Regions from separate parts of the Calidithermus timidus DSM 17022 genome, predicted to be linked through region 2. Evidence: riboswitches for the same ligand, from Rfam matches in the RefSeq annotation. Region 2 holds a riboswitch; the other holds the start of a gene.
The links. A riboswitch is a leader RNA that binds a small molecule or an ion and turns the genes downstream of it on or off. The one in region 2 is predicted to bind cobalamin.
Positions count from the first base shown of each region.

Region 1: another riboswitch for cobalamin. It lies ahead of B047_RS0109250 (ABC transporter substrate-binding protein); the one in region 2 lies ahead of nrdI (class Ib ribonucleoside-diphosphate reductase assembly flavoprotein NrdI).

Region 1 covers NZ_KB890697.1:30,137-37,345, forward strand. The annotation lists gene B047_RS0109225 (adenosylcobinamide amidohydrolase) at 1-560, opposite strand, end outside; gene cobO (cob(I)yrinic acid a,c-diamide adenosyltransferase) at 573-1,154, opposite strand; gene B047_RS0109235 (hypothetical protein) at 1,151-1,480, opposite strand; gene B047_RS0109240 (ABC transporter ATP-binding protein) at 1,484-2,227, opposite strand; gene B047_RS0109245 (FecCD family ABC transporter permease) at 2,289-3,347, opposite strand; gene B047_RS0109250 (ABC transporter substrate-binding protein) at 3,356-4,222, opposite strand; cobalamin riboswitch at 4,364-4,532, opposite strand; tRNA gene B047_RS0109255 (tRNA-Leu) at 4,624-4,710, shown strand; gene B047_RS0109260 (RtcB family protein) at 4,863-6,098, shown strand; gene tsaE (tRNA (adenosine(37)-N6)-threonylcarbamoyltransferase complex ATPase subunit type 1 TsaE) at 6,132-6,557, shown strand; gene B047_RS17910 (hypothetical protein) at 6,921-7,209, opposite strand, start outside.
Region 2 covers NZ_KB890696.1:70,372-77,580, forward strand. The annotation lists gene aspS (aspartate--tRNA ligase) at 1-1,084, shown strand, start outside; gene B047_RS0106855 (PhzF family phenazine biosynthesis protein) at 1,077-1,982, shown strand; gene B047_RS0106860 (HAD family hydrolase) at 1,999-2,814, shown strand; gene B047_RS0106865 (HAD family hydrolase) at 2,811-3,608, shown strand; gene B047_RS0106870 (serine hydrolase) at 3,612-4,478, shown strand; adenosylcobalamin (AdoCbl) riboswitch at 4,558-4,700, shown strand; gene nrdI (class Ib ribonucleoside-diphosphate reductase assembly flavoprotein NrdI) at 4,853-5,224, shown strand; gene nrdE (class 1b ribonucleoside-diphosphate reductase subunit alpha) at 5,205-7,209, shown strand, end outside.

The DNA.
Region 1 (7,209 bases), on a different contig from region 2:
GTCACCGCCCCGCAGTAGTCCTGCTTTGGGCCCTCCAGCAGGGCCACGCTTACCGTGTCGGTGCTGGTGCCGGTGGCGGGGTAGCCCTCCCGCGTGGTGCGCCCCCGCAAGCAGCGGGCCTTGACCTCACTGACGATCTGCACCGCCTCCACCATGGCCGCCTCGGCCAAATCGGCGTGGAGCACCGCCAGCACGTTGATGGTCCCCGGGCGGGAGAGGGCGAGGGGGGAAAGCCCCGGCGCGGCGAGGTTGCCCAGCCCCGCGGTGAGCCAAACCTGAACCCGCACCCCACCCTCCTCCGCCGCGGCGTAGGCGTGAGCGGCCACGTCCACCGCGGTCAGGTGGGCCACGCAGACACCTGGGGGAAGACCCAGCCCCTCCAGATCGGCCCGGACCACGCCCCCCAAATCTGGAGGGCAGAAGTCCTTGGGTACGGTGCGGTTCACCAGGTAGCGGCTATAGCTGAGGCCACCCCGAAAGGGGGCGCTCGAGAGCACCCGCCGCGAAGCACCTAGATCCACGATGAGGGTCCTGTCGCGCAGGGTCATCTTCGGCCACATAGCCCCTCTTCCCTAATGCTCGATCCCCCGCTGAGCCGGAATCCCGGCGTCGAAGGCGTGCTTGAGCTTCCTGACCTCGCTCACCGTGTCGGCCAACTCGATCAGGGGCTCGGGGGCGCCCCGCCCGGTGAGGACCACCGTGACGTTCTTGGGCCGCTGACGCAACGCCTCCAGAACTTCCTCGAGCGGGATCCAGCCGTAGCGGATGGGATAGGTGATCTCGTCGAGCACTACCAGGAAGTACTCTCCCCCCAACACAGCCTCCCTGGCGCGCTGCCAACCCGCATAGGCCAGGGCCGCAGAGTGCTCCAGGTCCTTCGAGATCCAGCTAAAGCCGTCCCCCAGGCCCTCGATCTCCACCCCCAGCTTGGCGAGCGCCCGGTGCTCGCCGAAGGCCGCCCCCGCATGCTTCATGAACTGGAAGACACGCGCCGTGTAGCCGCGCCCCACCGCCCGCAGCACCAGCCCCAACGCGGCAGTGGTCTTGCCCTTGCCCTCGCCGGTGTTCACGATGACCAGCCCCCGCCGCCGCCCGCTGGGCTTGCGGTAGGGTTTTTCGGTCTTGACCTCTTCACGCCAGTCCTGCGCCATCATCCCTCCAACCAGGCGTACAGGGGCGTCTCCACGAACTCCGGCTCGCAGGCGTAAAAGCGCAGCCCCGGCAGGCTCAGCCCCTGGGCGTCGAAGCTGAACTCGAGCAGATCTACGGGCAGCGCGTACACCAGCGCCTGAGCCAGCGCGACCCCTTCCCGCGCGAGCAGGGGTCCGTAGGGGCCCCTCTCGCGTAGCACCACCAAGTAGCGCACCAGGCAAGGCCCGTCCTGCGAACGCACCCGGCGCACCTCGCCCAGGTCCAACAGCAGCAAGCGCTCGGTCACCTTGAGGCTGCAACGGGTCAGGGGACTACGGGTCTTCAGCACGCCTCACCCCAGCAGCACCACCGGGCGCCCCTCGACCTCACGCACCCGCACCATCGGGCCATAGACCTGGTTGAGAAGCGCCTGGGTAACGATCGTTCTTGGCTCGCCCTCAGCCACGATGCGGCCTGCGCTGAGGAAGGCCACGCGGTTGGCCTGCAGGGCCAGGTTGGGGTCGTGCAGCACCGTGAGGATGCCGATGCCCCCCGCACGCAGGCCCGCCAGCAAGGCCACGAACTCGGCCTGGTGGTGCAGGTCGAGGTGAGCGGTGGGCTCGTCGAGCAGCAGATAGCGTGGCCTGGATGCCAGGGCCCGCGCCAGCAACACCCTCTGACGCTCCCCGCCCGAGAGCGTGGGCAACAGGCGGTGGCGGAAGGGTTGGGTCTGGGTCTGCTCCAGTGCCCACTCCACGGCCTCCTGGTCTTCCCGGCCCTCGCGCCCCAAGAGCCCTAAGTGGGGGATACGCCCCAGCCGCACCACCTCCTCCGCCGTCATGTCCTCGGGGTAGCCGCCGTTCTGGCTCAAGAAGGCCATGGTCTGGCCGCGCCGGTAGCCCATAACCCCCTCCAGTAGCTGGCCATCGAGCTCGACCCGCCCCGCGCTCGGCTTCAGCAACCCCGCCAGCAGCCGCAACAGCGTCGATTTCCCCGCGCCGTTGGGGCCCAAAAGGGCCAGCCACTCTCCAGGGCGCAGCTCGAGGCTGACTTCCGCAAGAACAGGCTTTCCCCGATAACCAAAAGTCAACCCCACAGCCCGCAGCCCCTCTGCGCCTAGCCCCGGGTACTTCGCGTCTTGGGTCTTGCGTCCGGCCCTAAGCACGCCTTGCCCTCCACAGCAAATACAAGAAGAAGGGCCCCCCCAGCAGCGTGGTGACTACCCCCACCGGCAGTTCGGTGGGGCGAGCCACCACCCGCGCCAGCAGGTCGGCCAGCGCCAGCAGCACCCCCCCGCCCAACGCGGAAGCGGGCAGCAGAAAGCGGTAGTCGCCGCCCACCAGCTTGCGCAGGATATGCGGGGCTACGAAGCCCACGAAGCCGATGATGCCCGCGTAGACCACCGCGATGGCGGTGAGGAGGGTGGAGAGGGCGATCAAGAGCAGGCGCAGTTGGGGCAGCGGTAAACCCAGCGTGCGGGCGGTCTCCTCGCCCAGCGCGAGCGCGTTGAGGGCTCGGCTCAAGCCCAGCAGCAGCGGCGAGGCCCCCCCCAGCGCAAGGGCCATCACCTCCACCCCTCGCCAGCCCATGAAAGCCAAGCTGCCCAAGGTGTAGCTGAACACCTCGCGGATGCGGTCGGAATCGAGCAACAGCACCAGCGTAGAGAGTCCAGTGAGGATGCTGCCCACCACCACCCCGGCCAGGATCAGGTCGTGGCTGCGGGCCGCTCCGCCCGCCAGCAGCAGCGTGAAAGCCACCGCCAACAGCGCGCCCACGAAGGCTCCGAAGGCGGCGAAGCCGGGTACGCTGGCGAAGAACAGCGCCCCGCCAAAGGCTCCCACCATCCCGGCAAAGCTGATCGAGAGCGTGAAGCCGAAGGCTGCCCCCGCGGCCACGCCCATCAGGTAGGGGTCGGCCAGCGGGTTGCGGAACAGCCCCTGGTAGGCCGCCCCCGCCAACCCCAGGGCCGCGCCGACCAGCACGGCCCCCAGCACCCTGGGCAAGCGCAGCTCGGTGACGATGGGGTTTTGCTGCAAGCCGACGAGGGCGCGGAAGACCTCGAGCGGTGCGATGCTCACCGCCCCCTGCCCCACCCCCACGATGAAGGCCAGAGCCAGCAGGAACAGAAGGCCGGCGAAGACCAGCAGGCGCCGTCCGCCCCAAGGCCCCCCCAGGTACCGAGGGGGCAGCGCGGCCCGCAGGGAAGCCCTCCGCATCTAAAGCCTCACTTCAGGTTGGGGTGGAAGCACTCGATCAAGAGCTTCAGCCCCTGGGCCACCCGCGGTCCTGGCCTCGAGAGCAGGTCATCCTGCTGCCCACTGAAAGCGCAGATCCGGTTGTTCTTCACCGCCGACACACTGGCCCACCCCGGACGGTTCTTGATCGCGGCCACCTCCGGGTGGGTTACCACTATCACCTGCGGATTCTTCTGCACCACCAACTCGGGGTTGATCTTGGGGAAGGGGCCCAATTCGGCGGGGATGATGTTCTGGCCCCTGGCCTTGCTGATGAGCGTGCCGATGAAGGAGGAAGGGCCCGCCGTGTAGGGGGTGGGGTCGATCTCGTAGTAGACCAGCGGGCGCTCGGAAGCTTTGGCCGCGCGGGTCTCGAGGGCGAACACCTCGGCCTGCACACGCGCCACCAGCCGCTCCGCCTCGGCCCTGAGGCCCAGCAGTTCACCGTAAGCCCGCGCCGTACGGAAGATATCGTCGTAAGTCTGGGGGTTGGTCACGTACACGGTGAGCCCGGCCCGCTCGAGCGCCTCCAGCAGCCTCCCCCGGCTGATGATCACCAGGTCGGGCTTGAGCGAGACAATGAGTTCGGGGTTGGGGTTGATGAATCCGCCCGCCTTGGGCAGGCCCTTCACCATCTCGGGCCAGTTGGAGAACTGGTCGGTGGCCACGATGCGCCGGCAGGCCGCCTCGGAAAGCGAGCAAATGGTCTCGGTGGCCGAGGGCAACATGCTCACGATGCGCTGCGGCGCTTTTTTCAGGGTTACGGAACGGCCTGCGTCGTCGGTGACGGTGCGGGGAAATTGGGCCAGAGCCACCGACAAGAGTAAGCCGATGAGAAAGAACAAACCACGCTTCATCCATGCCTCCTGAGCTCCTCCACGGGCACCCGGCCTTCACGCCGAGGTTGGGGCACAGACAATGCCCCTGCGGGAGCAGGGGCATCAAAAGCGGTGATTCCCCGAATACTCCCTCTTCGTGCGAGAGGTGTCTCCCTAGTCGGGTCGGGAGACTCCCTGGCAGGTATTCGGACTCGAGGCGGTGGTCTAAAGACCCCCATGCGCTCTCACCGTTGCGCGACAGTACCGGAATACACAGCTAGCTGCTTCACCGGTTTCCCCACTTTAAGCTGTGACTACGCGCCACAGCACCAGGGACTTTGGGCCGGGTTGTCTAGCCCTAGCGGGCTCAGGGGCCACACTACACCCGCCATGCCTCCTTGACAAGCCCAAGGCTGACTCCTAAACTGTCCTTTGCCTTCGCCGGGATGGTGGAACTGGTAGACACACTATCTTGAGGGGGTAGCGAGCGCAAGCTCATGCGGGTTCAAGTCCCGCTCCCGGCACCAAACATAGGAGCGATGCGTGCATCGCTCCTATACTTTTGGAGCCAGGTGTATTTCTGGCCGAAAGCTCCTTCATCCTGGCCCGCTCGAGCAGCGGGCTTTGTTCATACCCCGGATGAGGCAGTGCACAAACTGGCCAAAGAAAGGCCGCGATCATGAAAGTGAAAACCATGCGCCTCGAGGACGGAATCCCCGTATTCGGCCAGCACGATGCCCAGACCCTCGGGCAGCTTCGCGACGTGGCCAGCCGCGCCCAAAGGACCGCGCTCATGGCCGACGGGCACTTCGGCTACGTGATGCCGGTGGGTGGCGTGGCGGCGTACCGCGACAAGGTCTCGGTGGCCGGGGTTGGCTTCGATATCGCTTGCGGCAACGCCGCCATCCGCACCGACCTGAGGCTCGAGCAGCTCCAGCCCTACCTCGAGGCCCTCGCCGACGAGATCGCCAGCACCATCTCCTTCGGCCTAGGCCGTACCAACCGCGCCGACGACGCCCCCGTAGACCACCCTCTCTTCGAGGACGCCGCCTGGGAAGCCATTCCCGGCAAAGCCGAGCGCGAAGCCCTGCGCGAGAAGGCGAGAGCCCAGCTCGGCACGGTGGGCTCGGGCAACCACTACGTGGACGTGCTCGCCGACGAGCAGGGCCGCGTTTGGGTGGGCGTGCACTTCGGCTCGAGGGGTCTGGGCCACACCATCGCCTCGGGCTTCATGGCCCTCTCGCAAAACCGCCCCTGGGGCTCGAGGAACGCCGAGGTAGAAGCGCTGCTCGACCTCAACTCCGAGCTCGGCAAAGCCTACTGGGCCCTCATGAACCTCGCCGGGCGCTACGCCTACGTGGGCCGGGAGTGGGTGGCCCGCAAGGTGGTGCAGATTTTAGGCGGGCGGGAGCTCGAGCTCGTCCACAACCACCACAATTTCGCCTGGAAGGAGACTCACGGCGGTGAGGAGTACGTGGTCGTCCGCAAGGGCGCAACCCCCGCCTTCCCCGGCCAGAAGGGCTTCGTGGGCGGCAGCATGGGCGACGACGCGGTGATCTTGCAGGGCACCGTGAATGCCGACCCCGAGACCCAGGCCATGCAGGAAGCCGCGCTCTTCTCCACCATCCACGGCGCGGGCCGGGTGATGAGTCGCCGCCAGGCCCTGGGCAAGATAGACCGCAAGACCGGGAAGGTCCTGCGGCCCGGTCAGGTCACCGAGGGTGCGATGAAGAAGTGGCTAAAGCAGAAGGGCGTGATCCTGCGCGGCGGCGGCCTCGACGAAAGCCCCCACGTCTACCGCCGCCTGCCGGAGGTGTTGAAGGCCCAGGGCAAGACCGTCGAGGTGCTGCACACCCTGCGCCCTTTGATCGTGGTGATGGCCGGAGCAAATGAATTCGATCCTTACAAGGATTGAGCTTGATCTCCCAAGCAGCGGTAAGCTACTTCAGTGCTGCTGAGAGACCTGGACGCGACTCGAGCCTTCGCCCGCAAGCTGGCCCAGGCCCTGCCTGAAGGGTCCCTGGTGCTGCTCACCGGCCCGATGGGCGCGGGCAAGACCACGCTGGTGAAGTTTCTGGCCGAGGCGCTGGGCTTTGGCGGTGAGGTGACCAGCCCCACCTACACCCTCATCCACGAGTACCCCACCCCTCAGGGCCCCATCGTCCACATCGACGCCTACCGCCTGGCCGACCAGGAGGAACTCTTCAGCCTGGGCCTCGAGGACTACCTCCCCGAAGCCCGCTGCGTGCTCATCGAGTGGGGAAAGCCCGAGGTCTTCCCGGACAGCCTCGAGGTGCGCCTGACCCCCCAGGGCGACACCCGCACCGCGGAGCTGATACCTCACGGCAACGCGCCTGCCATTCACGGCCTTTAGGCCGTCAGCAAAAAGCGGGAGGCTCGTGGTGAACCGCCGTCGAGGGTCGAGAGCCGAGGGTTAAGGCGTCTTGCATTTTGCGTTTTGCGTATGATACCGGATTCAAAAAGATACTCTTCAAAACCAAAACCCAGAGGCTATCTTTTTGAATCCCAGAGCACTCCCTTCGGTCGGGTTAGTTCGTCACCATTCGGTGACAAACTAACCCAATCTGGTATGACATACGACCCACGCCCGGCTATCGGCTACCAAGTATCGCAGCCTCAAAGATTCTCCCACAGGAACCCCAACAGCGCGTCCCACGCCTGTAACGACTCCCGGTAGGCCGCCGACCCCTCGCCCTGCTTGCGCAAGGTCTTGCGGTTAATTAAGAAGCCGTGGGCGCTGTTTAAACCAGGAGCCGGTAAGGCTGCTGGCGGGCCTCGGGGGCCTTGGCGAGCGCCCGGGCCTGCAAGATGAGCACCGGCACCGAAGGGGGAGCTTCGCGACCGCGCCCAGCCCGCGGAAGCTCTCAGGCCGGGACTGCGGGCCGTCGCCGTAGGTGCGACGGGTGAGTGCGTCGTTGCCAAGCTGGCCGGCGCGCCGCAGGTAGGCGTACCAGGCGACGTCGGCCACGCCGTAGGCGAAAACCAGGGCCTTGATGCGGTCCATG
Region 2 (7,209 bases):
CCGCTGCTTCCGCGACGAGGACCTGCGAGCCGACCGTCAACCCGACTTCACCCAGCTCGACCTGGAAATGTCCTTTGTAGAGCAAGACGACATCCTCGAGCTCAACGAGCGCCTGGCGGCTTACGTGTTCAAGGAAACGCTGGGGCTCGAGCTCCCCATCCCCTTCCCCCGCATGAGCTACGCCCAGGCCATGAACCGCTACGGCTCGGACAAACCCGACCTGCGCTTTGGGCTGGAGCTGAGCGACGTGAGCGAGCTGTTCAAGGGCGGGGAGTTCCGCGCCTTTGCGGCAGCCGAGGTGGTCAAGGCGCTGGTAGCCCCTGCCCTGCTCTCGCGCCGGGAGATCGAGGAGCTCGAGGCCATCGCCAAGGGCAAGGGAGCAGCAGGACTGGCCTGGAGCCGCTACGAAGGCGGGGCCTTCAGCGGTGGGATTGCCAAGTTCATCCCCGAGGGGCTAAAAGAGCGGGTACGGCTGGAGGAGGGCCAGACGGTGCTTTTCGTGGCAGGGCCCTGGCGCAAGAGCGTGGAGAGCCTGGGGGCGGTGCGACTGGAGTTGGGCAAGCGCCTGGGGCTCATCGGCGAGGGCTTCAGCTTCTTGTGGGTGGTGGATTTCCCCCTGCTGGAGTGGGACGAGGAGGGCGGGCGCTGGACCTACATGCACCACCCCTTCACCTCGCCTAACCCTGAGGACCTCGAGCTGCTCGAGCGCGACCCCGGCAAGGTACGGGCCTACGCCTACGACCTGGTGATGAACGGCACGGAGGTAGGTGGGGGCTCGATCCGCATCCACCGGCGCGAGTTGCAGGAACGGATGTTCGCCTTGCTGGGCATCGGGCCTGAGGAGGCGCGGGAGAAATTTGGTTTTCTGCTCGAGGCCCTCTCCTACGGAGCCCCCCCTCACGGCGGCATCGCCTGGGGGCTGGACCGCTGGGTGGCCAACATGGCGGGAGAGGATTCCATCCGCGAGGTCATCGCCTTCCCCAAGAACAAGGAGGGCCGCGACCCGCTGACCGAGGCCCCCAGCCCGGTGTCCGAGGCTCAGCTCGCCGAGTTGGGTATCGCCTTGAGGACCCCCAATGGCTAGATCCGGTCTCCCCTATCTGCTGGTGGACGCCTTCGCCGAAACGCCGGGGGCCGGCAACCGCATCGCCCTGGTGCTCGACGCCCGCGGCATGAGCGCGGCGCAGATGCGCCAGGTAGCCCTCAAGCTCGACCAACCCCAGGTGGCCTTCGTCACCGATTGGGAGGGGATGGGCTTCGAGGTGCGCTACTACACGCCTTCGGGCGAGGTGGAGTTCGCCGGCCACGCCGCGGTAGCGCTGGCCCTGACCCTCGTGCGCGAAGGCCGCGTGCCCGAGGGCAGCAAGAAGCTCTACCTGCGGGCAGCCTCCGAGACCTTGCCGGTGGAGATCGCCTACGAGAACGGCGAACCGGCCAAAGCGGTGGTGCGCGGGCCGGCTCCCCGCTTCCGCGACCCTCCCCTGTGGCGCAAAATCCAGGAGTTCACCGAAGCCCTGGGCGCCAACGAGCGCTACCTCCACCGGGGATTGCCCTACGGGGTAGCCTTCACCGGGCTGTGGTCGCTGTTCTTGCCCTTTGTGGCTCCGGGGCTGCTCGACGACCTCGAGCCCGACATGGAGCACCTGAGCGAGCTGTGCGCGGCACTGGAGGTCGCGACAGTTCACACCTATGCCCCGCTGGGACCGCGCAGCTTCTACGCCCGCGACTTCGCCCCCTTGCTGGGCATCCCCGAAGACCCGGTGACCGGCTCGGCCAACGCAGCGCTGGGGGCCTTGCTGGCTAGGGCCGGGGTGGTGCCGCGTTGGGAGGGAGAGGTTCAGCTCACCATCCTGCAAGGGCACAAGCTAGGGGTTCCTGGCCAAGTCGAGGTGCGGGTGGAGTATGCCCCCAGCGGCGAATTGCAGCGGGTTTTCTTCGGCGGAAGGGCGGTGCTGGTGGAGTCGGGGATACTGGAGATCTGATTTGGGGGAACTCTAGATGATTGGGTTGGTACTCATCGACGTCGACGGCACGCTCTATGGGCCGGACGGCGTGCCTGAGTGCGCCTGGGAGGCCACGCAGAAAGCCAGGGCTGCGGGCATCCATCTGGCGCTCTGTACCGGGCGGCCTGGGCGGGGGTTTGCCCTGGAATACGCCCGGCGCATCGATCCCGAGGGCCTGCACATCTTCGAGTCGGGGGCGGTGGTCGTGGCGGGGAATGGGCAGGTGATCAAATCCAGCCCTCTCTCCCCGGAGGCCTACCGTGAGCTGCTGGCGCTGAGCCGAGAATATGCCATCCCCTTCGAGGTGTACACCGCCGACGGGGGCTTCTTCATCGAACAAAACCACCCTGACCTCGAGGCCCATCAGCGGATGCTGGGCTTCATGGCCAAGGTCGCCCCCCTGGATCAGCCGCCTGGCGAGGTGATCCGGGTGCAGTACGTTACGCCGCTGGAAGGGCAATGGCAGGAGGTGCGCGGGCGGGTGCAGCGCATCGAAGGGGCCGAGCTCCACGAGGCCACCAGCCCCGGCGTGCCGGGGATCGGCTTCAACTCGGTGACGGCTGCCGGAGTGTCCAAGCTCAGCGCCGCCCGCTGGGTGGCCGAGCGCTACGGCCTGGGGCTGGAGCACTGCGCGATGGTGGGAGACGGGGAGAACGACCTCGAGCTGATCCTGGCCGCGGGAGTAGGCATCGCCATGGGCAACGCCCCCCAGTCGGTGAAGGAGCGCTCGAAGCGGGTGGTGGGCCGGGTGGAAGAGTGCGGCCTGGCCCAGGCGCTGGAGTGGGTGGCCGCTGCCGAGGGCCGGTCGTGATCCGCCTGATCGGCGTCGACCTGGACTGGACCTTCGTGCACCCGAGCCAAGGAGTCCCTGCTTCGGCCTGGCAGGCGGTGGAGGAAGCCAAGGCGGCGGGGATGCGCTTCGCGGTGGTCACGGGGCGGCCCTTCGGGGGCTATGGCCTGGAGTATGCCCTCAAGATGGAACCCCAGGGCTACCACGCTTTCAGCAACGGCAGCCTCATCACCCAGGGGGCTACATTGGTTCACAGCGTGGCCATGTCTCCTTCGACCTACCGCCGCATGGTGTTGCACTCGAGAGCACAGGGCTTACCCTTCTACGTCTCAGGAGCCTCGGGACGGCTTTACAGTGAGAATCCCCCCCGCGAGTTACACCGCTTCGCCGAGCGCATGGGGGTGAGCTACCAGCGCATCGACCTGCTGGAGCTGCCTGAGCCCTGCGTGGGCGGGGTCTTCGTCCTCGACGGGCAGCTCTGGAACGACCTACGCCAGGCGATCACGGCGGTGGAGGGACTGGACTGGCTGGAGTACCTGGTGGGCGAGGGCGAGGTGGTGGCGGTGGCCGACCCCAAGGGCACCTCCAAGGCCAGCGCCCTGCGCTGGATGGCCGAGCGCTACGGCCTGGCGATGGAGGAGGTGGCGATGATCGGGGACAGCCTCAACGACCTCGAGGCCATAAAGCAGGTGGGGCTGGGCATCGCCATGGGCAACGCCGAGGAGGTCGTCCGCGAGGCCGCCAGCGTGGTGGTGGCCGGGCTCGAGGAGGACGGCTTCGCCCAGGCGGTTAGACTGTGCTTGGCAAGGAGGTAAGCCATGCCTGCGATGTGGGCTGAGATCCAGCAGCTGGTAAGCCGCTTCCCCGGCAAGGTGGGCATCTGGCTGGAGAGCCTGCACAGCCACGAGCACTACGCCCACAACCCCGACTGGAAGGTGCTGGCGGCGAGCACCATCAAGCTGCCCATGCTTTGCTACGCGCTGAGCACCGGCACCGACCTGCGCCAGGCGGTGCGGGTCAAGCCAGAGACAGTGGCGGGGGGCTCGGGGGTGCTCAAGGAGCTCTCGCTAGTGAAGGGCCATCCGGCCCCCGGCGATGCCGGTACTCATGGGCTCTCCTTGCCCCTGCTCGACCTGCTCACGCTGATGATCGTCGTCAGCGACAACACCGCCACCAACGTAGTGCTGGACTACTTCGGGCACAAGGAACCCTTCAACGCCTACTACCGGGCTCAGGGCTGGCACAACACCTACAGCGCAGGAATGCTCTCCCTGCCCGACGATCGCCCCGACCCCCGACGCCTCAAGGGGGAAGCTTCGACGGTAAGCGCCGAGGATCTGGGCCTGCTGCTCAAGCGGCTGTGGCACGGCGAGTTGCTCTCGCCAGAGGCCACCCAGACCGCGCTCTCGATCCTCTCGAAGCAGCAGATGACCTTCTTCCTGCGCTACCTGCCCGCCGACCTTGACGACCTCGAGGAGGGCAAAGCCCCCTTCAGGCTCTACTCCAAGTCGGGTGAGATCCGCCAGTGCCGTCACGACGCGGGAATTCTGGCCAAGGACAACCTGGCCTACTCGCTGGTGGTGCTCACCGAAACCGAGGTTGACCCCCGCTTCCACCCCGATCACCCGGCCGTGCTGCTCATCGGCAAGATCGCCTCGGTGCTCTACCAGCACCGCCTGAGCTGAGCACCCGCCCACCGACCCTTCTGCCCCCGACTATAGACAGTAACCCCAACCTATAGTAGGCTTGTTCGCAGAAGCCACAAGATGTGGTTTCTGGGTTTGGAGACAGGGGAAGTGCGGTGTGAATCCGCCACTGTCGCGCAACGGTGATTGGGGGGAAGCCCCATCAGTCCGAATGCCTGCCCAAACCCTATCCTAGCCCCCGCGTCAGGGGCGGAAAGGATGGCCAAGGTGAATCTTCTACAGCTAAACTCCACGTAAAGCGATAAAGACGCACATAAATCCGGCGTCTTGCACTCTACGTCGTACGTTGGACGCCTTGCGTTTTGCGTACGACCGTATAGCCATCGACCATCGACCCGATTCCGAGGTGATCCTTGCTCATCGTCTATGCTTCCAAGACCGGCAATGTCGAGCGCTTCGTGCGCAAGCTACCCACGCCCAGGCTGCTGCGGATTGCTACAGGCGAGGAGGAGGTAGAAGAGCCCTGCGTGCTCCTGACCTATACCACCGGGCTGGGCCAGGTACCCCCTGAGGTCGAGCGCTTCGCCCGGCGCAACCAGGCCCACATCCGCGCGGTCGCGGCCAGCGGCAACCGCAACTGGGGTTCCAACTACGCCAAAGCCGCCGATCGACTGTCTGCGGCATTCGGCTTCGAGGTGATCCACAAGTTCGAACTCGCAGGGCGCGCAGAGGACGTCGTGCGTTTTTGGGAAGGGGTGAGGGCGCTTGCGCTACCTCGAGCTTAACAGCGAAGTCCTGCAAAAGCGGGATGGGTTTTTCCAACTCGAGAAAGACCTCGAGGCCGTATCTGCCTTCGAGGAAGAGGTAAGCCGGAAGCTCCGGCGCTTCCCCGGGCCCCTCGAGCGCCTGCAGGCCCTCATCGCCGAGGGCTACTACGAGGACTTCTTCCGGCTGTACCGGAAGGAAGACCTGCTCGAGCTCTCCGATCTGGCCTACAGCTACGGCTTCCGCTTTGCCAGCTTCATGGCCATCTCCAAGTTCTACAAGGACTACGCCTTGAAGTCCGACGACAAGGAGCAGTACCTCGAGCGCTACGAGGAGCGCGTTTTGGCGGTGGCGCTGCACTTAGCCCAGGGCGACGTAGCAAAAGCCCGCGCCTACGTGCGGGCCATGATGGAAGGGCGCTACCAGCCCGCCACCCCCACCTTCTTGAACGCGGGCCGGGCAAGGCGCGGGGAGTTGGTCTCGTGCTTCTTGCTCGAGCTCGACGACAGCCTAAACTCCATCGGCTACACCCTCAACACCGCCATGCAGCTCTCCAAGATCGGCGGAGGGGTGGCCATCAACCTCTCCAAGCTGCGGGCTCGAGGGGAGCCCATCAAGGGCGTGGCCCACGCGGCCAAGGGGGTGGTGCCGGTGGCCAAGCTGTTCGAGGACGCCTTCAACTACGCCGACCAGATGGGCCAGCGCAAGGGGGCCGGGGCGGTCTACCTCAACATCTTCCACTGGGATGTGGAGGAGTTCCTCGACACCAAGAAGATCAACGCCGACGAGAAAAGCCGCCTCCAGACCCTCTCCTTGGGGCTCGTGGTGCCAAGCAAGTTCTTTGAGCTGGCCGAGCGGGGTGAGGACTTCTTCGTCTTTGCCCCCTACTCGGTCTACCAGGCTTTTGGAGAGCACCTGGACGACATGGACCTGGACCGGCGCTACGAAGAGCTCGTCGCCCACCCCGCGGTGAAGAAGCGCCCCATTTCGGCCCGATACATGCTCACCCGCATCGCCCAGACCCAGTTCGAGTCCGGCTACCCCTACCTCATCTACAAGTCCAACGCCAACCGGGCCCACCCGCTCAAGGGTCTCGGGCAGATCAAGATGTCCAACCTCTGCACCGAGATCTTCCAGCTCCAGACCACCTCCATCATCGGCGACTACGGCCAGGGCGACCAGATCGGCTACGACATCAGCTGCAACCTGGGCTCCTTGAACATCGTGAACGTGATGGAGTCCGGGCAGTTGAGGGAAAGCGTGCACACCGCCATGGACATGCTCACCGCGGTGAGCGACCTCTCGGACGTGAGGAACGCCCCCGGGGTGCGCCAGGCCAACCGGGCCTTCCACTCGGTGGGCCTGGGGGCCATGAACCTGCACGGCTACCTGGCCAAAAACCGCATCCGCTACGAATCGGAGGAGGCCCGCGACTTCGCTAGGAGCTTCTTCGCCGCGGTGAACTTCTACTCCATAGAGCGCTCCATGCACATCGCCCGCGAGCGCAAGGTGCGCTTTGAGGGCTTCGAGCGCTCCGACTACGCCAGCGGGGCCTACTTCGAGCCCTACCTAAGCGAAGACTATAGCCCACGCAGCGAAGCCGTGCGGCGCCTCTTCGAGGGCATCGCCCTGCCCACCCCCGCCGACTGGGCCAGGCTCAAGGCCGCAGTAGCCGAACACGGCCTCTACCACGCCTACCGCCTGGCGATTGCCCCTACCGCCAGCATCAGCTACATCCAAAACGCCACCCCCTCCATCGCCCCCATTGTGGACGTGGTGGAGACCCGCACCTACGGCAACGCCACCACCTACTACCCCGTGCCGTTCCTCTCCGAGGAGACCTACTGGTACTACAAGTCGGCCTACCACATGAACATGTACCGCCTGATTGACCTGGTGGCCGAGATTCAGCCCCACGTGGACCAGGGCATCAGCACGGTGCTGTATGTGACCAGCGAGACCAGCACCCGCGAGCTGGCCCGGCTCTACGTCTACGCCTGGAAGA